2 regions of the Candidatus Darwinibacter acetoxidans genome follow, and region 2 is predicted to be linked to the other one. Evidence: riboswitches for the same ligand, from Rfam matches in the RefSeq annotation. Region 2 holds a riboswitch; the other holds the start of a gene.
What was found. Region 2 has a riboswitch for cyclic di-GMP ahead of ACE4YL_RS09540 (ATPase, T2SS/T4P/T4SS family). Riboswitches for the same ligand answer to the same signal wherever they lie in the genome.
Positions count from the first base shown of each region.

Region 1 (10,964 bases), on a different contig from region 2:
TTGCCATCCCGCACATAGAACTGCCGGTTGCGGCATTCCTCTTCAATGGTGGTTTCGTGGGGTCCAATGCGCAGCTTCACCCCGGGGTAAAAGGTGCGGGCGCCGATTACCCCTTCTTCGCCCACAACCAAGGTGGCCACCCCCATCCCCTGGGAGCCCACCGTTTTGGCGTAAATGGCGGACTGGGCTGTATAGGATCCGCTGCGGCACTGCCCGGCCATCCTCAGGGTGTTCCCCGCCACCACCTCGCAGTCGTAGGCCAGGGGCCCGGTGATGGCGACGCTTCCTGTAGCTTCGATTTTGGCGTTCTGGCAGTAATGCACGCTGATATCAGCCTCTGATTCCAGGCACTCTTCCAGCCTGGAGGTGAGATCCTCCATAAGCTCGCGGTAGCGTTCCACTTCGGAGGCACCCTTGATTTCCAGGGGCGCTGCCCCCAGGAATCTGTCCGCCAGAAAGCGCAGGACCGCCAGGGATTCCAGGAAGTCCTCCCCGCACGCCTCCGCGGCAGCCCCGGTCAGAAGCTCCTTCAGCTCAGCCCAGCGCTTAGGCACATGGGCCAGGCGTGTCTCCAGGAGCAGCTTGAAAAGATAGCCATCCCCCCGGCCGTGCACGGCGCCGGCCTCTGCCTTCAGCTGCCCCTTCAGCTGCCCAAAGGCCGCCAGCAGCTGCTCCAAATCACGATCCAGCCGGCGCAGAAGCTTGACCGCCTTGGCCAGCCCGGGCTGCTTAGTCCCCGCGGCCACGGTGCCGCCGATCAGCTTGCCGGCAATCTTCACACCGGTATCGGAAAGGACAGTGGCGTGGTAGACGCTGCCGTTGATCTCCACCATCCCGCCTGCCTTAACGGTGAGGGACTCCTGCACATCGCCGAAGACCACCACATCCCCCCGGAACTCCACATGGCCGGTGGAGACATCCACGTTGCCGTCCACCACCAGCTGCGGGTTGACCTGCAGCTGGCCTCCCCTGAAGATGGGCCGGCCGGTGATTTCGGCAACAGCCACACTTCCGTCCCGGATCAGCTTCACGCCGGGACCGGCGCTAAAGCGCGGCGGCCGGGGTGCCCGGGGCTGCACTTCCCTGCCGTAGACGTTCATCCCGGGTTTCCCGGGAACGGGAGGGTGGATATAAGCCAGGACATCCCCGGCATTCACTGCGTTGAAACGGCCCCGGTCCAAAACGTCCACCCGATCCCCCGACTGGACACTGGGCACCCTGGACTGGAGCTGGCACACCAGCTCCACCCGGCCGTCCACGGGAGGAAGCGGCCGTATGCCCTGGGCCACCACTACTTCCGCATCACAGCACCCCAAGCAGGCTTTGATCACCTGCTGAGTATCGATGAACTCGGCCTTAACCCCCGCCCGCTGCAGCTCCGCCAGAACCAGCCGGGGATCGATGGGCTTGGCGGGCAGGGTTCCTGCCGGTTTGGACTTGATCACCAGGCGCTGCTGGAAATCCGCATCGCACAGTTTGAACACCGTTCCCGGACGGAACTTGGTTTTCAGGATCACTTTCATTTTGTCCCGGGAAACGGTAAGCTGGTACTCACTTACTGGCGGTTGATACCCCACGGTGATGGAGATGTCCTCCACGCTTTCCAGCACCGTGGGCTTGGTGAGGAGCCTCTCACCCTGGCGCACCTCCACGCCGGGGCCGGGCACCAAGACGGGCCAGGCTCCCCTGCCCCGCGGTTCCCGCATCAAAAGCCTGCCCCCCATAACCGCCAGGCGGCCATTCCTGATCCGCTGGGCGCAGCTCAGATGGCACCGAGACCTGTTTTTCGGAACTTTCCCACTCTTCAAATACCAAATTCGCTAAAAAGTCTGCTGCTGACATACCCCAACCCCCTAGGCATAAAAAAAACGCTTTCCAGCCAGGCGACTCGAAAGCGTGATCAGCATTCTCAGGCGCAACTGGCTGGCATACACAGACTTGTGCTTAGCCCCTATAGCTTTGCGTCCCATGATTTCTCATGGTTTGCCAAATATTCAGATGTTTCTGCCCCAGCCCGCAGCGGCACCTGTTCGTGACTGGAGGCACAATCGAACATTTACCACCAAGGGCAGATTATACGCCACCTTTATTAACAATAAAGGTAACTAGTGCAATCATATGTAAAGAAGGAAACGAGCCCTCAGAGGCGCTGCCCGCAGTAGGGACAGTAGCTGTACGACCTGTGCAGCTGCACCCCGCAGTGGGAGCAGAACCTCTCCGCGGGCTCCGCGCACCTGAGATCCGCGGAGGTGATGGTCACATCCTGCCCCTGCTCGATGCGGCGCCCCACCTCTTCTGCCAAAGCACACGCCCGCTGGCAGCAGCGGGTGCGGAGGAAATAACGCTTGTTCCACTTCCAAACCGGGATGAAAAAAACATGGAAGTAGGTGTACGTCCGCAAAACTTCATAGCGATCGTAGGCCCCACACACCGGGCAGGTCACACCTGACACCGTCTTGATGGTCTCATCCTTGGTCTGCACTCCGAAAATGCCTATGAAAAACATCTTCCCTATCTCCTGCCTACATTGTATACCAACGTTTGCATAGACACAACCCATTTTACAAAAAAATAGCGGGCCGGCGCCCAAGTGCCCTACCCGCGCAGGGAGGGACGGAAAAGGCAGGCAAAGCGCTTTGCATGACACTCGTCATGAGTGTTCTGACACTCCTGCCAAGTCCGTCCCGTGCCAATAGCCTGCCCCGCCTCCAGCGGAATATGCTGTAACTTTCTGGCAGCTGCTCCCGCCCCCTCCGGGTATGCGGTTCGCCCCGCTCCAGTATATATTACCAGGAGGCGGTGGCTGTGTATGTGGTGATCCTGCGCAGGCAGTGGCTGTTTTGGCTGCCGGTGGCCTTCTTTCTGCTCCTGGGGGCCCTGTTCACCGGCCTGGCCTGGCTGACCGGGCCGTACCCTTTGCCAAGGCTGGGACTGCCCGCTGCTGCCCCGGACTTGGCCTGGAGTCTTTTTCCCGGGCAGCCCTTGGCCCAGGTTGTTTTAGGTCAGCCGGAGCAGCTCCGGGAAAGGCTGAAACGGGGCGAGCTGGACTACCTGGTGGAATTGGAAAAGCCGGATCCGGCTTTGGTCAGCTGGCAGCTGGGCTGCCTGGTTCCCGCGGTGGTTGTGCCCTTTTTTGATCCCCTGGAAGCGCTGGATCTGACCGCTTTCACCCATCTGATCCAGTCCAGCCCCGAAAAGATCCTGGTCTCCCAGGCCCTGGCCCTGCCGGGTTTTCCCTGGTGGGACCAACCGGTGCGCTATCTGCCATCCCCCCAGGTGATCCAGGAGCTGCAGGAGGGACGGGGCCGCCTGGGGGTGATCCTCCTCCAGGAGAGAAAACCCGCGGTGCGAATTGTGCCGCTAAACGGCGTAGACCCCAGGCAGTGCCGGGCCGACCCTCTCGCTTACCCCTTGACCCGCGCCCTCTACCTGAGCCGGCCCCCCAAGGGCTTCGCCGGCCAGCTGCGGGACTGGGTGCAGAGCCGGTTGAAAAACCCCTTAGATGCCCTGCGCCTGGCCGCGCAGCGTTCCGGGCACGCCCATCCTTGGGCAGGGGAAATCAGCTTGGTGGCGGCAGGTGATATCATGCTCGATCGGGATGTGAAAAAGGTGGGGCTGGAAAGGGGCTGGGAGTACATCTTCGCCGAAGCGGCCCCCGCCCTGCGGGAAGCTGACTTGAGCTTCGCCAACCTGGAATCGCCCCTGGGGGATCGGGGACGCTTCATCAACATGTTCCAGGCCCCCCCGGAGGCAGTGGAAGGGCTGGCTTTTGCGGGCCTGGATGTGGTGTCCCTGGCCAACAACCATGCCCTGGACTACCACCACGAGGGCCTCTTGGAGACCATGCGGCTTTTGAGGGAATACGGAATCGACTGGGTGGGGGCGGGCCGCAGCCTGGAAGAGGCCCGCGCTCCCCTGATCAGGGAAGCGGCAGGTGTCAAAATCGGCTTTTTGGCCTATACAGAGATGTGGTTTGTCTATGCCCGGGAGCCCATCAGCTGGAGGGCCACCGCAGATGAGCCCGGCGTGGCCCCGGCGGAAATAGATCTCATAGTGGAAGACGTGCAGAGACTCCGCTCCCAGGTGGATGTGGTGGTGGTCAGCATGCACTGGGGGAAGGAGTATGTGCACGAACCCACCGAGGAGCAGAAGCGCCTGGCCAGGGCAGCGGTGGATGCCGGCGCGGATCTGGTCCTGGGCCACCATCCCCACGTCCTCCAGGGGCTGGAGTTTTACCAAGGGGGAGTGATCGCCTACAGTCTGGGCAATTTCGTCTTCGATCTCAACCGGCCCGCCACCTGGGAAACCATGCTGCTGGAGTTTACCCTGTCGGCCCAGGGAGTGCGGGATCTGACCATTGTCCCCGCCTACATCGCCGGTGTGCGGCCCCGGATCCTGGAAGGTGCGCATAGAGAGGCGGTCTACCAGCGCATCAGGGAGTATTCCCTGGGGCTTAAGTGATCCTGCCGCAATCCGGTTCTCCATTCCTAGCTCACCCGCGCAGCCCGGGGAATATACTACCAGTGCTAGTTATCAGAGAGGAGGTAAACCTCTATGTATCCCACCCACCAAGGCTTTCCCCGGGTACCGAAACAGTGTCCACCAGGGTTCACAGGAAGATACACGGTAGTGCAGGGGGACACCATGTTTTTCATCGCCCAGCGCTTTGGCGTTTCCCTCAACGCCCTCATCGCCGCCAACCCCCACATCCCCAATCCGAGCCTGATCTTCCCAGGGGATGTGCTCTGCGTTCCCCCACAGTCCCCGCCGCCTCCGCCACCGCAAAGGGATCCCTGCCCCTGCCCCGTTTCGCTCAAAGACTTCATCAACCGCTTTGTAGAGGTGACCACACCCTGCGGAGTGGTGTCCGGCAAACTGGTTTTCGTAGGTGAGAGCTCCATCACCCTCCAGGAGGGCAAAACGGATCATCCCATTGTGGTGCGCTGCCGGGAAATCTGCTTTGTCAGGATTCCCAGATACGGACCGAGGGAGGAGTAGCCATGGGCCAGGAATGCTGCCGCTGTCCGGAAGGATTGGTGCCCTTTCTGGATCGCAAAGTGACCGTGTACACCAAGTGCGGGGAGATTACAGGCTTCCTCAGAGCCTTCGGGGAGAGCTTTATAGAAGTCGAAGAAACGGATCCCAGACTGGATCTCACCATCATCCAATGCGCCCAGATCTGCCACATTCGCCTAGTACGGACGTAAGGCATAACTAGCGGCCAGGCTGAAAGTTCAGCCTGGCTTAAATCAAGCCCTGCAGAAAGGCCCGGCGCAGCTCGGGGTCGAATTTCTCGATGGCGTAGCGCAGCATGGTGCGGGGCATGCGCCGGTAGTGCTCCCGCAGAAATGCATATTCCACCTGGAAGTCCCGTTTGCCGATTTCCCTGAGCATCCAACCCACGGCCTTGTGGATGAGATCGTGCTCATGATCTAAGAAGAACTCGGCCAGCTGCAGCGTCTCGGCGAAGTCGCCCCGGCGGATGAAATAGAAGGTGGCGATTACCGCAAGGCGCTGGCGCCAGAGGTGTCCCGAACGGGCCAGCTCCCAGAGGACACTGCGGTCCCGATGGTAGAGGTACGCCCCGAGGATCTTGTCCGCGGAGGCATCCACCAGGTCCCAGTTGTTGACGAAGTCAGCGTTGGCCAGGTAGAAGTGGACGATTTCCCGGCGCTCCTCCGGCGTCTCGGCCTTTTCGAACTTGTAGACCAGCATGGCCAGGGCAGTGAAGCGGTATTCGTGGATCTCGTCCTGAAGCAGCGCTTCCAGCTCCTCCAGGGAGATCTGGCGGTAGAACTTCCTGGCTGCCCGGCGCAGGTGGGGCACGGTGATCCCCAAAAAGCGGTCCCCTTCGGCATAGCCTCCTGGCCCTGTCTGAAAGAACCTGGGCATAAACTCTGCCTTTTCGGGGTCGATGTACTGCTCAAGCTCGCGTTTGATGGCATCAATCATCATCTGCTTTCAGCTCCTTGATCCCGGCCATCCGCTCCCTGACCTCAGGCGGGAGCTCGTCTTCCAACGAAGCCCGGCGGATCCGCTGCCGGCTGCGGTAGGCCCCCTCCGCCTTGGCCCGCACCGTTTCCAGCTCTTCCTTCAGTTCCCGGGCGGAAAGGAGGGCGCAGCCTGCGCTCCTGATGATCACCTGCTGCAGGGCATCGCTGGTGGCCACCACAATGTCGTGTTCACCCTTGTGTTCGTGGGCGAACTTCTCGATGTATTCATCCGCGGTCTGGGCCCCCTTGGTGAACACCACATGGATGTTGTGGTAATCCACCACCTCAGCCACAGTGCGGTGCTCCACCTGGTAGGCATCGAAGACCACGATAATCCTGTTCTTCTTCAAAGCCTGATAGCTGCTGAGGGCATCCAAGAGCCGGATGCGGGCCAGATCCATATTCTCCTGGGCCAGCTCCTGCAGCTCCGGCCAGGCGTAGATCACGTTGTAGCCGTCCACCAAGAGGTACTGCTCCCGGGGTTCCGCCTGCGGCACCGGGGCGATCCGCCCCCTTCTGCCTCCGGCTGCCCTGCCCCGCTTCCAGCCCTTCTTTTTCCCCCGGTTGGCGGCTGTATCCCAGTAACCCCAGTCCACATAGTCGTCCTCCGGGGCCCGGGTCGGAGCTGGCTTTTTCCCGGCATCTACCTCAGGGGCGGGCTTTTCTTCCTCCAGGAAGGGTGCGCCGTGCATGCGGCGCTTCACTTCCTGCCAGGGCACATACACACCGCTGCCGCCCAGGAAAAAGATGGAACCGGTGGGGTTTTCCACGTCCCGCTCCGGGTCATAGCCCAAGGCGGCGATCACTTCCTCCCCGTTGTGGCAGGGCCGGTAGCCCTCCACGCTTAGGGCCAGGCGGCCCAAGCCCCTGGTATAGGCGGCCACTTCCCTGTGGTAGTTGCGCATGGTGACCACGGGCGCTCTGCCCACCAGCACAGCCATCTCCCCCCGGGGCGGTGCCAGTTCCCACACGCCCTGCATTTTCTCGAGATCGCTCATGGCCCGACCCACCTGCTTATCGGGGACCTCTAGCCGGAAGGAATAGTACGGCTCCAAAAGGACACTCTTGGCCTGCATAAGGCCCTGGCGCACCGCCCGGTAGGTGGCCTCACGGAAGTCTCCCCCTTCGGTGTGGGTCTTGTGGGCCCTGCCCCCCACCACCGTGATCTTCAGATCGGTCAGGGGGGAGCCGGTCAAGACGCCCAGATGGGTCTTCTCCTGGAGATGGGTGAGGATCAGTCGCTGCCAGTTCTTGGCCAGAATGTCTTCACTGCAGTCGAGGGCGAACTGAAGGCCGCTGCCCCGCTCACCGGGCTCCAAAAGCAGCTGCACCTCTGCATAGTGCCCCATGGGTTCAAAGTGGCCCACGCCCTCCACCACGTCGGCAATGGTTTCCTTGTACAAAATGCGCCCCTCGTCGAAGTGCACCTCCACGCCGAAGCGCTCCAAAATCAAGCTCTGGAGGATCTCGGTCTGCACTTCCCCCATGAGCTGCACCTGGATTTCCCGGAGCTGTTCAGCCCACACGATGCGCAGGGCCGGCTCTTCTTCCTCCAGCTCCTTGAGCTTGGGAAGCATGGTAGCGGCCTCGCAGCCCGGGGGCAGGATCAGGCGGTAGGAAAGGACCGGTTCCAGCACCGGGGGCCCAGCTCCGCTCTCCAGGCCCAAGCCGTCGCCGGGCCTAGTGAGGGTGGGGCCCGTTACCGCGCAGACCGCCCCGGCCCCGATTTCACTCACCACCTCGTATTTCTCCCCCGAGTAGAGGCGGATCTGGTGCACCTTCTCCTCCCGGCCGCCGCCGTGGGGGGCAACCACATCCCGCACCTTAAGGCTTCCTCCGGTGATCTTCAGGTGCGTCAGGCGGGTCCCCTGCTCATCCCGGGAGATCTTAAACACCCGGGCCCCAAACTGGGCTGGGTAGTCCGGCGCCTGGGAGTAGCGGGCCAGGCCCTCCAAAAACTCCTGCACGCCCTGGAGCTTGAGGGCGGAGCCGAAGAACACCGGGAACACCCTGCGCCTGGCCACTGCTTCCCGGATGCTGCCCGGGGCAATGCTGCCCGCGGCCAGGTACTCCTCCATGAGCCCCTCATCGCAGAGGGCCACCTGCTCCAGGACATCGGGGGCGCCGAAGTCCACACAGCAGGGATCCAAAGCATCCCGCAGCTCCCCCAGGAGCGCCTGGCGGTCAGAGTGGGGCTGATCCATCTTGTTCACAAACAAAAACACCGGGATCCTGTACATAGACAAGAGGCGCCAGATGGTGGCAGTGTGGCCCTGCACCCCATCCGCGCCGCTGATTACCAAAATCGCGCAGTCTAAAACCTGCAGCGTCCTTTCCATCTCGGTGGAAAAATCCACGTGGCCCGGGGTATCCAGCAGCGTAAACTGGGTACCCCCGAACTCGAAGATGGCCTGCTTGGAAAAGATGGTGATGCCCCGCTCCCGCTCCAGATCGTGGGTGTCCAGATAGGCATCCCCCTTATCCACCCGGCCCAGCCGCTGAATCCGGCCGCTCAAGTAAAGCATGCTTTCAGATAGAGTGGTTTTCCCCGCATCCACGTGGGCCAAGATGCCCACGACGATTCTCCGCATTGCCCAAACCTCGCTTCAGCAACTCACACGTTCCTTTCTTCTAATGGTATCAGCTGACCACCCCGGTGGCAATGCTCAATTCCCCAAGCTGAAGCTGCGGTCACGCAGTGCTAGCTGCCTGACACTTCCTCCTCCGCATATTCCAACAGGTCCCCGGGCTGGCACTCCAGCGCCCTGCAGATGGCCTCCAGGGTGCTGAAGCGGATAGCCTTGACCTTGCCGGTCTTCAGGTTGGATAGGTTCACTACGGAAACCCCCACCGCTTCCGACAGGGCCGTGAGGGACATCTTCCGGTCCGCGAGCACGCGGTCAAGTCTCACTATGATGGGCATGGCAACCTCCTACACCGTCTGATCCATTTCTTCCTGCAAATAGCCGCCGTAGTCGAACACCCAGGCCAGGATGAGGAGGAGCAGGCCTGTGAACGCCAGCTTCAGATCGGGCGTGTAGAGAATGGAAAGCTCCGAAAGGTTAAACGTCCTGATCATCTTCCAGGCCACGAAGCTGTTGGCCCCGGGGATGAGAAAGGCGGAGGCAAGCACCGCTCGGCCGATCTCGTGGATCCGCTTAGAGTTACCCCGGTAAAAGGGTTTTTGGGCCGCCACCGTATCCATCACCTGCCTCAGGCGCCGCAGCAGGTAGAGGAAAAAGAGGACGTAGACCGCCGCCCCCAAGGCGATGCTCCGGAAGAGGCCCCGCAAGCTGCCCCCTGCCACCTGCTCCGGATCCGGGTGGTAGCGGATGATCCCGTTGAGCTCAAAGGTGAACGTGTAGCGGGCGTAGCGCTCGGCGGCGAAGTAGCGGTCGGGCCCGAAAAGCGCAAACAGCCCCAGGAGCACAACCAAAAGGAGGGCCGCGATCCCCGCCCAGTAAAACGCCTTGAGCACCTTGTTTACTGTCTGGGCAAACTTGATGTTTGTCCGCACTTCAGTTCCCTGCACTGTCCTAACCTCCCTACAGTCTCAGTTAGGTACAGCATAGCACATCGCTTTATGTTAGTCAATAACTGTTTCATGTTTCTCATTAAACTTTTTATGGTACACGATAAATGAACGGGAAGTGGGCCGCCCTGCCGCAGGGCAAAAAAAAACGGCCCGAAGGCCTAGATCACTCCCGGGGCACGGGGTCGTAGTGGATGATCAGGTGGATGTGATCCTCTTCTAGAAAGCGCCTTTCGATGGAGTCGATGATCTCATGGGTAACCAAGGGGTCTTCATCCCCTGGCATCTCCACATGGGCGCTCACATAGCGCCGCCCGGGCCCGTAGTCGTGGACGATCAGATCGTGGATGCCCAGCACCTGGTGGTGGCGGCCGATTTTCTCCGAGATGTAGTCCACCAGCTCAGGCGCGGGGGCCTCCCCCACCAGCTGGCTCACGGTCTCCTTCACCAGTCCCCAGCCGCTATGCACGATAAAGAGGGCCACGATCACGGCGGCCCAGCCATCGAGCTGCAGCCCCGTCCAGCGGAAGAGCAGGGCGCTGAGGAGCACCGCCCCGGTGGCCAGGGCATCGTTCCTGCTGTCCGCGGCCACTGCCTTAAAGGCCGAAGAACCCATCCGCCGGCCTAGACGGCCGTAATAATAGGCCATCCAAGCCTTGACCAGGATGGACAGGCCCAAGACCCCAAAGAGCAGCGGACTGAGCTTCAGGGGTGTGGGCCTGAGGATCTCCCCAACACCGCTGCGGGCCAGCTCCACGCCGACCACCATGATCAACACCGCGGCACCCAGGCCCGCCAGGTACTCGTAGCGGCCGTGGCCGAAGGGATGCTCCGCATCGGCCTTCTTCGCGGCCATCTTAAACCCCGCCCAGGTGATGATGGACGCCGCCGCGTCCATGAGGTTGTTCAGTCCATCGGCCACCGCGGAGACGCTGCCCGACAGCACGCCGGCGGCCAGCTTCAAAGCCACCAGCAGCAGATTGATGCCCACACCCAGGCGGCTGGCGGAACTGCCCACCTGGTGGCGCACCCCCGGATGCACCGTCTCTCTGCCTCCACCACCCATCTCATTCACCCGCTTCCTCCCCCCGGGCAGCAATGAGCTGCAGCAGCTCCCTGTGGATCAGGCCGTTCGTGGCACAGACGCTGCGGCCCAGGGGATCGAACTTCTCTCCAGCGCAGCCCGTGACTGCACCCCCCGCTTCCAGAACCATCAGCCCGCCTGCGGCCAGATCCCAGGGCTGCAGGGAGAGCTCCCAAAAGCCGTCCAGCCGCCCGGCGGCCACCTGACAGAGATCCAGCGCCGCCGCCCCCAGGGAGCGCACCCCCTGGGAAGCCTTGTTCACCCGCTGGAACTGGGCTCCGTTGTCCCGGCGGCTGGTGGCCACATCATAGGGGAACCCCGTGGCCAGGAGACTGGCAAGCACGGTCTCCGTCCG
Region 1 is NZ_JBHGXH010000194.1:3,502-14,465, reverse strand. It holds gene ACE4YL_RS07150 (DUF342 domain-containing protein) at 1-1,706, opposite strand, end outside; cyclic di-GMP riboswitch class I at 1,912-1,998, opposite strand; gene ACE4YL_RS07145 (zinc ribbon domain-containing protein) at 2,141-2,506, opposite strand; gene ACE4YL_RS07140 (CapA family protein) at 2,806-4,461, shown strand; gene ACE4YL_RS07135 (LysM peptidoglycan-binding domain-containing protein) at 4,555-4,998, shown strand; gene ACE4YL_RS07130 (hypothetical protein) at 5,001-5,207, shown strand; gene ACE4YL_RS07125 (DNA alkylation repair protein) at 5,245-5,955, opposite strand; gene ACE4YL_RS07120 (NYN domain-containing protein) at 5,945-8,584, opposite strand; gene ACE4YL_RS07115 (helix-turn-helix domain-containing protein) at 8,695-8,916, opposite strand; gene ACE4YL_RS07110 (DUF2975 domain-containing protein) at 8,926-9,525, opposite strand; gene ACE4YL_RS07105 (cation diffusion facilitator family transporter) at 9,692-10,591, opposite strand; gene ACE4YL_RS07100 (inositol monophosphatase family protein) at 10,593-10,964, opposite strand, start outside.
Region 1: it holds a riboswitch for cyclic di-GMP, as region 2 does, so the genes downstream of both, ACE4YL_RS07150 (DUF342 domain-containing protein) here and ACE4YL_RS09540 (ATPase, T2SS/T4P/T4SS family) in region 2, are expected to answer to the same signal.

Region 2 (10,964 bases):
CACCATCGGCCATGAACGTGACTTCAGCACCCTCCACCGGTTCACCACTTTCGGTTAGGACGTAACCGTCAACCTTGTAGCTGCCGAAGAAGCGAAGGCCCGTCGTTTCGCCCTGTACATAGTGACCTTTTTGGGGCTCAAAGTCCCAGCCCTCCTTGGCAGCTGTCACCCAGCCAGGGCCTGACAGATCCGACAGCTGGAAGTTGCCCTGCGCGGTTGTTACTGTCGATCTTGTTAGGCCATGGTCACCCTCAAAGGTTACCTCAACCGCTCCTATTCCTTCATCTTCTCTTCCCGCCAACACTACCTTCCCAATGACCCTAAGGTCTCGCGAGTCCCCTGAAGGTAAGGCCGTGAGTTTCTTTGGATACCCGATGGATCTGGCTGAAGGTAAACCCAGGCAGGGAAGCAGTCACGGTGTACTCACCGCTCAATCCAGACAGGGAGAACTGGCCGTCCTCGTCGGATTGAGCGTCGATCTCAAGTCCGGTGGGATTACCACTCTCGTCCAGCAGCTCGAAAGTGATCAGAGCACCTGAAAGCCCCTTGTAGCTTTCTTGGTCTATCACTCTACCACTGACGCTGTAGGTTGTGCCTGTTCCAGAGAACAGCAACTCCCTGGGGCCCGTGACGGTGTAGCCTTCCCCGGCGAAGGCAAATCCGGGTTTCGACGCCTGCACCTGGACGGTGCCTGTAAAGCCAGACTCCGAGAAGAAACCGTACTCGTTCGTCAGTATCTGTCTGATAGTCTCGCCGTCCTGCACAAATGTGATTACCGCGTACGGTATCGGATTGCCGGTTCCCGTTTCCTCTACCCGACCGCTGATGGTGTAGCCTTGCTCGCAGCCGAGGAACAAGATCTCGGTATCTTGGTCTGTCCAATCCACGGTGATCTGGGGTGGATCGAACTCCCAACCTTGGCGTTCCGCCCGTACCGTCACCTCACCGGTGAGATTCTGCAGCGCAAAGAAGCCATTCTCGGTGGTAGCTGAAGCGACAATCTTATCGCCTCTCCGGGCGGTAACAGTTACTCCGTCCACACCGCTCAGGCTATCCGCGCGTAGTACCCGACCATTGATCGTGTAAGTTTCTGCTTGGCCCACGAATGAGAGTTGCGTTGGCCCTTCAACTGTCTCCGTCGGTGGCGTGAAGGTATAGCCGGGCTTCTTAACAGTGACGTCGACGGTGCCGCTCAGGCCAGACTGGGAGAACTCGCCGCGTTCATCGGACTGAGCATAAAGCTTCCGGCCGCTGCCATCCTGGAACGCAAACTCGAGCGTAGCACCTTGAATTGGTTCTCCCTCGGTGCTCTGCACAATACCACTGACAGTGTATCCCGCTTGGCTGCCGATGAAGACAACGGAAGCAGCTCTGTCTACTTCAGCCTGCGTTGGGTTGAATACCCACCCTTCTTTGGCCACCTGAATCGTCACGGCTCCGACCAGGTCGTTGAAGGTCCAGGTACCGTCATTGGTCGTCTGCGCTGTCCTGATGATTGTGCCGCCTTTCCAGACGGTAATGTTCGCCCCTTCAATGCCTGCACCGTTCGTACGTTTTGCCTCGACTGTCACGCTATATTTGCTGGGACTCAAGTTGAACACCAGGTGGTTCTGTTCCCGCGTGGCTTTCTTCGCCGCGGGGTCGTAACCATCCTTAGTGACGCTCACGTCAACAGGGCCACTCAACCCCGTTTGGCTGAAGCGACCGCTGCTGTCGGTCAAGGTTTCCAGTGTTACTTGGCCATCGCCTTCACCCCACTGGAACGTAACCACAGCCTTTTCTACGCCGCGCTCACCATCCAGGACCTCACCGGTCACTGTGTAAATCTCCCCTTCACCAGTGAACAGAAGCTCCGTAGCAGCGTTTACAGTGCGTTTCTGCGGTTTGAACGTAAATGAGGGTTTCGAGATGCTTACCTCCACTTCGCCGCTGAGACCTGACTGGGCAAAGTAGCCATCTCGGTTGGAGAGCACCCGCACCACGATCTTTTCCCCGTAGACAGTGGGCAGGGAGGAAACCCTCAGATCCACATCCTGGCCCGCCAGGTGGAGCTGGAAGCGCCCGTCCTGGGGCTTGCGCCGTTCGGTGATATCCAGCCCGGCCATGATCTTGATGCGGGAGTTCACATCATTTTGCAGATGCCTGGGGATCTCCATCATGTCCCGCAAAAGCCCGTCGATGCGGTAGCGCACCTTCATCCTGGCCTCGTGGGGCTCCAAGTGGATGTCGCTGGCCTTCTGGGCCAGGGCCTGCTCCAAGATGAGGTTCACCAGGCGCACCCCCGGGGCATCCCCCAGGTATTCCTGGGCCGGTTCTTCCTTTTCCGCCTCCTGATCTTGGTAATCCTCAAAGAGCTCCTTGGCGCTGAGGGCAATATCCCTGGTCCTCTGGTAGGCTTCCAGAATCTCCTCTTCCGTGGCCACCAGGGGCTGGATGATCCGCCCCGTGAGGCGCTGCAGATCGTCGATCACGTTGATATCCAAAGGATCGGCCATGGCCACAAGCAAGATCCCATCCTGGACATCCACGGGCAGCACATGCCTGGTGGTGATCACCTGGGAAGGGATCAGATCCACAATCTCCGGCGAAAGATAGCGCCGGGCCAGATCCACCCGCTCGATCATGAGATGCTGGCTGAGGGCATCGGCCACCTGGCCGGCGGTGACGAAATTTAACTTGACCAGGCTCTGCCCCAGCCGCGCCCCGGTGCGCCGCTGGTCTTCCAAGGCGGCAGCCAGTTGCTGTTCGTTAATTAGGCCCTGCTCCTGCAGGATATCACCTAGGCGCTTGCGCATCTTTCCAACCCCTTTTTACGCAAAAAAACCGGCGGATACCCAAGCATCCAGCCGGTTGCACTACTCAATCCGAACAAGCCAAGTGCCCAGATACGGCTTGTCCCTCCTCGCTTCTGGAAGAACACTCATATACCTCTACTTTACTGCAGCCCCTGTTAAAAATGGGCTTGGATGTAGAAAGAGCATTCCAATCGTTTTTTCGCTAATTTGCAGGAGAATTCGTCAACACCTAGGAAATCTCCTGCATACTCCCGGTTACTTTTTTTGCATCCTCCGCTGCAAAAATACTTGGCCCAGCAGGACTTACAGACCGGGCTGTTGAGGACATGGGCGTCCTTGAACTTCAGGGGCAGCTCCTGGTTGGTGATGCCCCGCCAAACATCGCCCAAAAGGAAATCCTTCAGGCCCACAAACTGGTGGCAGGGGTACAGCTCCCCTGTGGGCGTGACCGCCAGATACTCGTAGCCTGCCCCGCAGCCGGTAAGTCTCTTATACAGGCAGGGCCCCTTCAAAAGCTCTACGTTGAAGTGGAAGAAGTTAAAGGGCCGGCCCGCCCGGCGGCGCTTAAGGTATAGCTCGGCCAGGCGCTCATACTCTGCATAGATCCGGGGCAGGTGCTCCTCCCGCAAAGCCCAGGGCTGGTCTTCACTTGTAACCACAGGCTCCATGGAGATCTCCCCAAAGCCCAGATCGGCTAGGTGGGCCACATCGTCCGCGAAATCCAGGTTGTGGGCGGTGAAGGTGCCCCGCACGTAGTAGCTCTTACCCCCCCTGCCCTCAAGCAGCCTTTGGTATTTGGGCACCACCAGCTCATAGACGGAGCCCCGGCCGCTTGGGGTAGCCCGCATTAGGTCGTTTACTTCCTTACGCCCATCTAGGCTCAGCACCACGTTATACATGTGTTCATTGATGTACTCCGCAATGGCCGGGGTGAGCCCCAGGCCGTTGGTGGTGATGGTGAAGCGGAACGTTTTCCCCCGCCGCGCCGCCTGGGCCTGGGCATACTCCACGGTGCGCTCCACCACCCCCCAGTTGAGGAGGGGTTCGCCCCCGAAAAAGTCGATCTCCACCTGGCGGCGGTGCCCGGAGGCTTCCAGGAGGAAGTCCACCGCGGCCTTGGCCACATCCCAGGGCATCAGCTCCCGCTCCCCCTGGAAATTCCCGGTGGAGGCAAAGCAATAACCGCAGCGCAGATTGCAGTCGTGGGCCACGTTCAAGCAGAGGGCCTTCACCACGGAAGCGGGCCGCGGCGGAACCTCGGTGAGATCCGGGCTGAAAAGAAGCCCCTGATCAATCAGTTCCAAAACCTCGCTGCCCACCTCTTGGTAGCGGGGATGCCCCTGCAAAAAGGCCGCCAGGTCTTCCCTGGTTGTGATCCCGGCGCTTCCTTGAATAAGCTCAACCAGCTCCAGGGCCAGCTCGTCCAGAACATGCACCGCTGCGGAGTTGCCGTCCACCGCGAAATGCAGACCGCCCTGGCTGTAAATATGTACACAGGTCTTATCCAGCAAAAAATCCACTCCTAGAAACATGGTCTGTTATAAGGGAAAAGCAACCCCCATTCGCTGCAGAAGGTTGCTTTGTGTGTGCTACCGCTCGCAAGCCTGGTTGCCCACAGTGCACGAGGTTTTGCAGGCCGACTGGCACGAGGTCTGGCATTCCCCGCAGCCCCCATCCACGAGAGTGCTTTGCAGGGCTGTGCTGCTCAGTGTTTTGATGTGCTTTTTCATCCTACCGCCTCCTTGCCTTGCTCTACCCGCATTTTACCACAAACTACCCCCATCGGTAAAGGGCACTATTTTTTCCGCCCCGGGGCAGGATTATGGGCATTATAGGCTGAACTAAAGTATACCAAAATGGTGAAGGAGTGACCCCATGACCAGCCGCGGCAGAGAAACGGAAAAGAAAACCAAGGTAAGGAGAACATTTAACCTGCGCTTGCGGGCGCGGTTGATCCTGGCCTTTGCCCTCATTGCCCTTATCCCTCTCACCCTGCTCACGGTCGTGGTTATCGAGCAGACCCAAAGCACGGTGACATCCATGGTCAATGCCACCCTCACCGACCAGGCCAACCGCATCGCGGCTTCCATCGCCAGCTCCATCCAGCAGCTCACCTATGACCTGCAGAATCTGGCGGTAAACCCCTCCATCGAGCAGCTGGCGGTGATCCGGCCCACCAGCATCCTCCGGGATTTGGGCCTGGAAGGCAAGACGGTGGAGGAGATGGAAGAGATGATGGCTGAAACCAGGAACCTGGAGGGCAACAGCCGCACCCAGGCCTTCCTGGAAAGCACCGTCGCGGAATACCAGCGCTTCTCCCAGCTCATCGTGGTGAACATGGACGGCATGGTGCTGGCGGCCACAGAGCGCCCGGACCGCTTCATCCACCTGGATGAGCACTGGTTCCAGGCCGCCATCGAGCAGGAAGTGTATATCAGCGACTTTCAGCAGCTCCCCGATAAAGACGAAGCGGGGCTGGTGATGTCCACGGTGATCTACCGCTCTTCGTCTTTGGCCACCGGAGCCGCTCGGCCCGCGGGGGCAGTGCGGGGGCTTGTACCCATGAGCTTTTTCAGCGACACCATGGTGCCCATCCTCGCGGACATCGCCGGCGGAGAGCTGCAGCTTTTGAGCTCCGGCCAGGTGGTGCTGGACATTAAGAACACTGACCAGGGCCCCGCGGTGGAGATCTTCCTGGCGGGCCAGCGCCCCCCGGCCATCAGCCTGGCTGATGCCGAATCCCGGGCCGCGGGCCTGACCAGCGGCGGCGAAGAGGCCCTCACCGCTGCGGCCAGGGTGGAGCTGGGTGAAAACAGCTCCTTCGGCCACAGCTGGGAGATCCGCATTGCCCAGCCCACCCGCTACGCGCTCAGCCTGGTGCACAGACTCAACACCTTGGGTTATGTGGGCATTGTGGTCACGGGACTTGTGGTGGTAATTGTGGCCTTCATCCTGGCCCGGGGCATTTCCCTGCCCCTGGTTCAGCTCACCGCCCACGCCAGAGATGTGGCCCAGGGCCGCCTGCGCCAGTACAAACCGAAGAAGCTGCGCCGGGATGAAACAGGCGAGCTGACCACCGCTTTCAACGAGATGACCGCCCAGCTGGCCCGGCTCTTGCACCGGGTGCGCAGCGCCAGCGAGGCCCTGGCCACCTCCAGCCAGGAGATCAGCGCCGGCATGGAGGAGATGGCCGCGGGCGCCCAGACCCAGAGCGAAGATGTGCAAAGCGGCACCAGGCGCATCGAGGAGATGAACGAAGCCATGGCCGCCATGGAGCAGCGGGCCAAAGAGGCGGTGGTCCTCTCCCAGAACGCCACGGAAGCCGCCGCCCAAGGGGAAATTCAGGCCGGCGAAGCGGTGGAAGGCATGAACACCATCAAGCAGTCGGTGGAAAGCCTGACCAAGCAGACCCAAGAGATCGGCAAGATCCTGGCCCTGATCAGGGACATCGCCGAGCAGACCAACCTCTTGGCCTTGAACGCAGCCATTGAGGCCGCCCGCGCCGGCGAGCAGGGACGCAGCTTCGCGGTGGTGGCCCAGGAGGTTGGCGATCTGGCCATCCGCTCCCAAAAGGCCACGGAAGAAATTGAGCAAGCCCTGAAGCGCATCCAAAAGGATACCGCCCGCTCCCTGGAGAGCGTGGAAAAGGGCCAACAGGAAGTGCACGAGGTGCGCTCCGCCCTGCAGAACATCACCCAGGCGGCCAAGGAAACGGAGGCGCTGGTGCAGCAGATCGCCGGGGAGAGCCTGGCCCAAGCAGCCCGCACCCGGGAGGCGGTGGCCCTGTTCCTCTCCATCGGAGAGATCACCGAGCAGACCGCGGCGGGCACCGAAGAGACCTCCGCAGCCGCCCAGAACCTGGCGGAGCTGGCCCAGCAGCTTCAAGAGATCATCGCCAGCTTCCAGGAGCAGCCTGAAAACTAAAGAACATCTTAGCAGAAAAGTCCTCCCCAGCTCAGCCCGGGGAGGACTTCTTCTTTCTTTGGATTCAGCTTGCTTAGGCGCCCTTTTCTTCCGCGGCGGGCACCAGGTGGCAGGCCACGAAGTGGCCGTTCCCAGAATCCACGAACTCGGGCTCTTCCACCTTGCAGATGTCCATAACCTTGGGGCACCTGGTGTGGAAGCGGCAGCCCTTGGGCGGATTGATGGGGCTGGGCACATCGCCCTTGAGCAGGATCCGCTCCTTCTTGATGGTGGGATCCGCCTCGGGGATGGCGGAAAGCAGTGCCTGGGTGTAAGGGTGTTTGGGGTTGCGGTAGAGCTCGTTTTTGTCGGTGAGCTCCACGATCTTGCCCAGGTACATCACGGCCACCCGGTCGGAAATGTGCTTCACCACAGCCAAGTCGTGGGCGATGAAGATGTAGGTGAGATCGAATTCCTTCTGCAGATCCTGGAGCAGGTTGATCACCTGGGCCTGGATGGAAACGTCCAGGGCCGATACGGGTTCATCGCAGATGATCAGCCTTGGCCGCACCGCCAAAGCCCGGGCGATCCCGATCCTCTGCCGCTGTCCCCCGGAAAATTCATGGGGGAAGCGCCGGGCATGGAAGGCACTGAGGCCCACAACCTCCAGAAGTTCCCTAACCCTCTTCTCCCTTTCGGCACCCCTGGCCAGTTTGTGGATGTGCAGGGGCTCACCGATAATGTCGCCAACGGTCATGCGGGGGTTCAGCGAACCGTAGGGGTCCTGGAAGATGATCTGCATTTCCTTGCGCAGCTCCCGCATTTCATCCTTGGGCAGCTGGGGAATATTTTTCCCGTCGAAGATGATATCACCGGAGGTGGGCTCAATCAGGCGCAGGATCAAACGGCCTGTGGTGGTCTTCCCGCAGCCGCTTTCCCCCACCAGACCCAGGGTTTCACCCTTGCGCACGGTAAAGCTGATGTCATCCACCGCCTGTACCGCACCCACCTGCTTGGAGAAGATGATGCCCTGGCGGATGGGGAAATGCTTCACCAAATTGCGCACCTCAAGGAGCACTTCGTTCTGCCCGACCGGCGCAGTTTGTTGCCTGGTCATCTAGCCCACCTCCCTTTGATCGATGGCAGCATGTTCATCGTAATCCACAAGCTTCCAGCAGGCTACCCGATGGCCGTTGCCCAGATCAAAGGAGGGCGGCATTTGCCGCTCGCAGAGCTCCCGGGAAAAGGCACAGCGGGGATGGAAACCGCAGCCCGTGGGGAAGTTCCCAGGTGTAGGCACGGTGCCTGGAATGGCCTGCAGCCTGGAGCCGTCGCTGTCCAGGCGGGGGATGGAGGCTAAAAGACCTATGGTGTAGGGATGCTTGGGATTTTTAAAGATGGTGTAGGTATCCGCTGATTCCACAATTCTACCTGTATACATCACCACGACCTTTTCCACCAGTTCGGCGATGACGCCCAGGTCGTGGGTGATCATCATAATGGCCGTACCCAGCTCCCGGCGGAGTTCCCGCATGAGATCGAGGATCTGGGCCTGGATGGTCACGTCCAGGGCGGTGGTGGGTTCATCGGCAATGAGCAGCTTGGGGTTGCAGGAGAGGGCCATGGCGATCATCACCCTCTGGCGCATACCGCCGCTCATCTGGTGGGGATAGTCGTCCACCCGCTGCTCCGGCGAGGGGATACCCACCAGGCGCAGCATCTCAATGGCCTTCTCCCGGGCCTCCGTTTTGCCGACACCCTGGTGGAGCATGATCGCTTCCATGATCTGGTTACCCACCGTGAACACGGGGTTGAGCGAAGTCATGGGCTCCTGGAAAATCATGGAGATCTCGTTGCCCCGGATATGGCGCATCTCCGCCTCGGAAAGCTTGAGGAGGTCTCGGCCCTCGAACTCAATCACGCCGCCTTCGATCTTCCCCGGCGGCTGGGGGATCAGGCCCATGATGGTCAGGGAGGTGACGCTTTTACCGCAGCCCGATTCACCCACAATGCCCAGCGTGCCTCCGCGCTCCAGCTCAAAGGTGACGCCATCAACGGCGGGTACTACCCCATCATCTGTATAGAAATAGGTTTTCAGATCCCTAACTGACAGAAGTATATCCGACATAACACCCTCCCTTTCTATCCTCCCGCCTTCCCGGGCGGGACAGATCGGGTCTTGCCCACAATACCTTACAGTGATTCGCCACCACCAGCGGATTTCCTGCAAAACAGGGTTGGAAAGTTCCGGCCCCTGTGCCGGGGCTTTAAAGCACGCGCTTGAGGCGGGGACTGGGGACCAGGCCCGGGATGCGCCCCCGCTTGCTGGTGGCCTGTCCGTCCACGATCTTAAGGTCCATGGTCATGTCGATCGCGGCGGCGCTGGAGATGTAGCTCCCCACCCCGAAGGCATCGGCCCCCGCGGCGGAAAGCAGTTTGATCCTTTCCGGATCCAGGCCTCCGGAAACGAAGATCTTGATGTTGTGGAAGCCCGCGAGATCCAACCTCGCCCGCAGCTCCTCAATGAGGCCCGGGGTCACTCCCCCCCGCTCGCTGGGGGTATCCAGGCGCACAGATTCCAGCCCCGCCTCCGGGCAGGCGGCCAAACGCAGGCTTTCTTCCACCTCGTCCTTGAAGGTATCCACCAGCATGGAGCGGGCATGTCCCGGGGGCATGAACTTGTGGTAGGCCTTGGCCGCTTCCAGGGTATCCCCCACGATCAAAAACAGGGCATGGGGCACCGTGCCAGAAGGCTCCAGCCCCGCGAGCTTCGCCCCCAGGATGCAGGAAGCGCCATCCGCGCCCCCCACAACGGCCGCCCTTTCCATCACCGGGGCCACCGCGGGGTGCACATGGCGGGCACCGAAGCACAAAACGGGCTTGCCCCCCGCCGCCTCCTTGGCGGTGCGGGCCGCGGTGGCCCAGCCGCTGGAGCTGGCTAAGATGCCCAAGATCGCGGTTTCGTAGATGCCGAAGCGGCTGTAAGGTCCGTGGATGCGCATCACCACTTCCTTAGCCGCGAAGGACTCCCCCTCTTCCAGGCTCCACACTTCGAGGCCTAAACCCTCCAGGAGCACCTTCACCTCCGGCAGGCCCGCAAACACCCCCGGGCGCCGGCCGAAGATCTCCGCGACCACCTGGGCATCGTCCCGGCCCAGTTGGTGGAGGATCTCTTTCGTTTTCACGAAGTAGATGTCGGTTGTCAGCCCCTCTTTGATCTCCTCATGGGTGGCGGAAAAGAGCCTGCTTCCTTCCACCTTGAGGTCTGCCACCTGCTGCACGGTTTCAATCTGCTTGACCATCCTACCTGGCTCCTCTCAATGCTCCAACTCCTGCATTCCTTCGGGGTAGATATAGCGGTAAAGGCGCCGCATCATCAACACTTTACGCACATACGACCTGGTTTCGGCAAAGGGTATGCGGTGGGAATTCTCATAGGAACCGTCCCAGATGCCCTCCTCCAGCCAGCGGGCCACGTTGGCCGGGCCGCCGTTGTAGGCCGCCAGGGCCAGCTCCTCGCTGGCGAAGCGGTCCAGGAGGTAGCGCAGGTAATAGGTTCCCAGGTGAATATTAACCTCCGGGTCTAGAAGATCCTCCCGGTCCACCTGCTCCCCCAGCCGGGCCCCCACCCACTGGGCCGTTTCCGGCATAATCTGCATCAAGCCCACCGCGCCTTTCTTGGAGACCACCTGGGGGCTGAAGCCGCTTTCCACCTGGATCACCGCGGCGATGAGGGCCCAGTCCACCCCGTGGTCCTTTTCCGCGGCACTGATCTGCTGGGAATAATTAACGGGAAATAAGTCCTGAAGAATCTGGGGCAGAAAAACTAGCCCCGCGACGGCCACGCCGAAAAGCAGCAGAGCGAGCAAGCGCACCGGCTTCATCCCCTGCCTTCCTGCACCAGGTGCAGCACCAGCTCCGCCGTGGCCTCGTTGGTGGCCAGGGGGGTGTTGTGCACATCGCACACCCGCAAAAGCGCGGTAATGTCAGGCTCGTGGGGCTGGGCCGTTAAGGGATCCCGCAGGAAGATCACGGCATCCACTTCGCCGCTGGCCACCAGGGCCCCGATCTGCTGGTCGCCCCCCAGGGGACCCGACTGCACCCGCCGCACCGCCAGGCCCGTGGCCTCCTGGATGAGGCGGCCTGTGGTGCCTGTGGCCACCAGCTCATGCCCCTGCAGAACTGCCAGATGGCGCCTGACAAACTCGATCATGTCCTTCTTTTTCTGATCATGGGCGATTAAAGCGATCCTCACGCTGCAGCTCC
Region 2 is NZ_JBHGXH010000248.1:1,947-12,910, forward strand. It holds gene ACE4YL_RS09535 (carboxypeptidase regulatory-like domain-containing protein) at 1-301, opposite strand, end outside; gene ACE4YL_RS09540 (ATPase, T2SS/T4P/T4SS family) at 321-2,795, opposite strand; cyclic di-GMP riboswitch class II at 2,836-2,919, opposite strand; gene scfB (thioether cross-link-forming SCIFF peptide maturase) at 2,951-4,306, opposite strand; gene scfA (six-cysteine ranthipeptide SCIFF) at 4,385-4,525, opposite strand; gene ACE4YL_RS09555 (methyl-accepting chemotaxis protein) at 4,671-6,719, shown strand; gene ACE4YL_RS09560 (ABC transporter ATP-binding protein) at 6,793-7,815, opposite strand; gene ACE4YL_RS09565 (ABC transporter ATP-binding protein) at 7,816-8,826, opposite strand; gene ACE4YL_RS09570 (nicotinate phosphoribosyltransferase) at 8,966-10,000, opposite strand; gene ACE4YL_RS09575 (lytic transglycosylase domain-containing protein) at 10,016-10,582, opposite strand; gene ACE4YL_RS09580 (methylglyoxal synthase) at 10,579-10,953, opposite strand; gene coaE (dephospho-CoA kinase) at 10,928-10,964, opposite strand, start outside.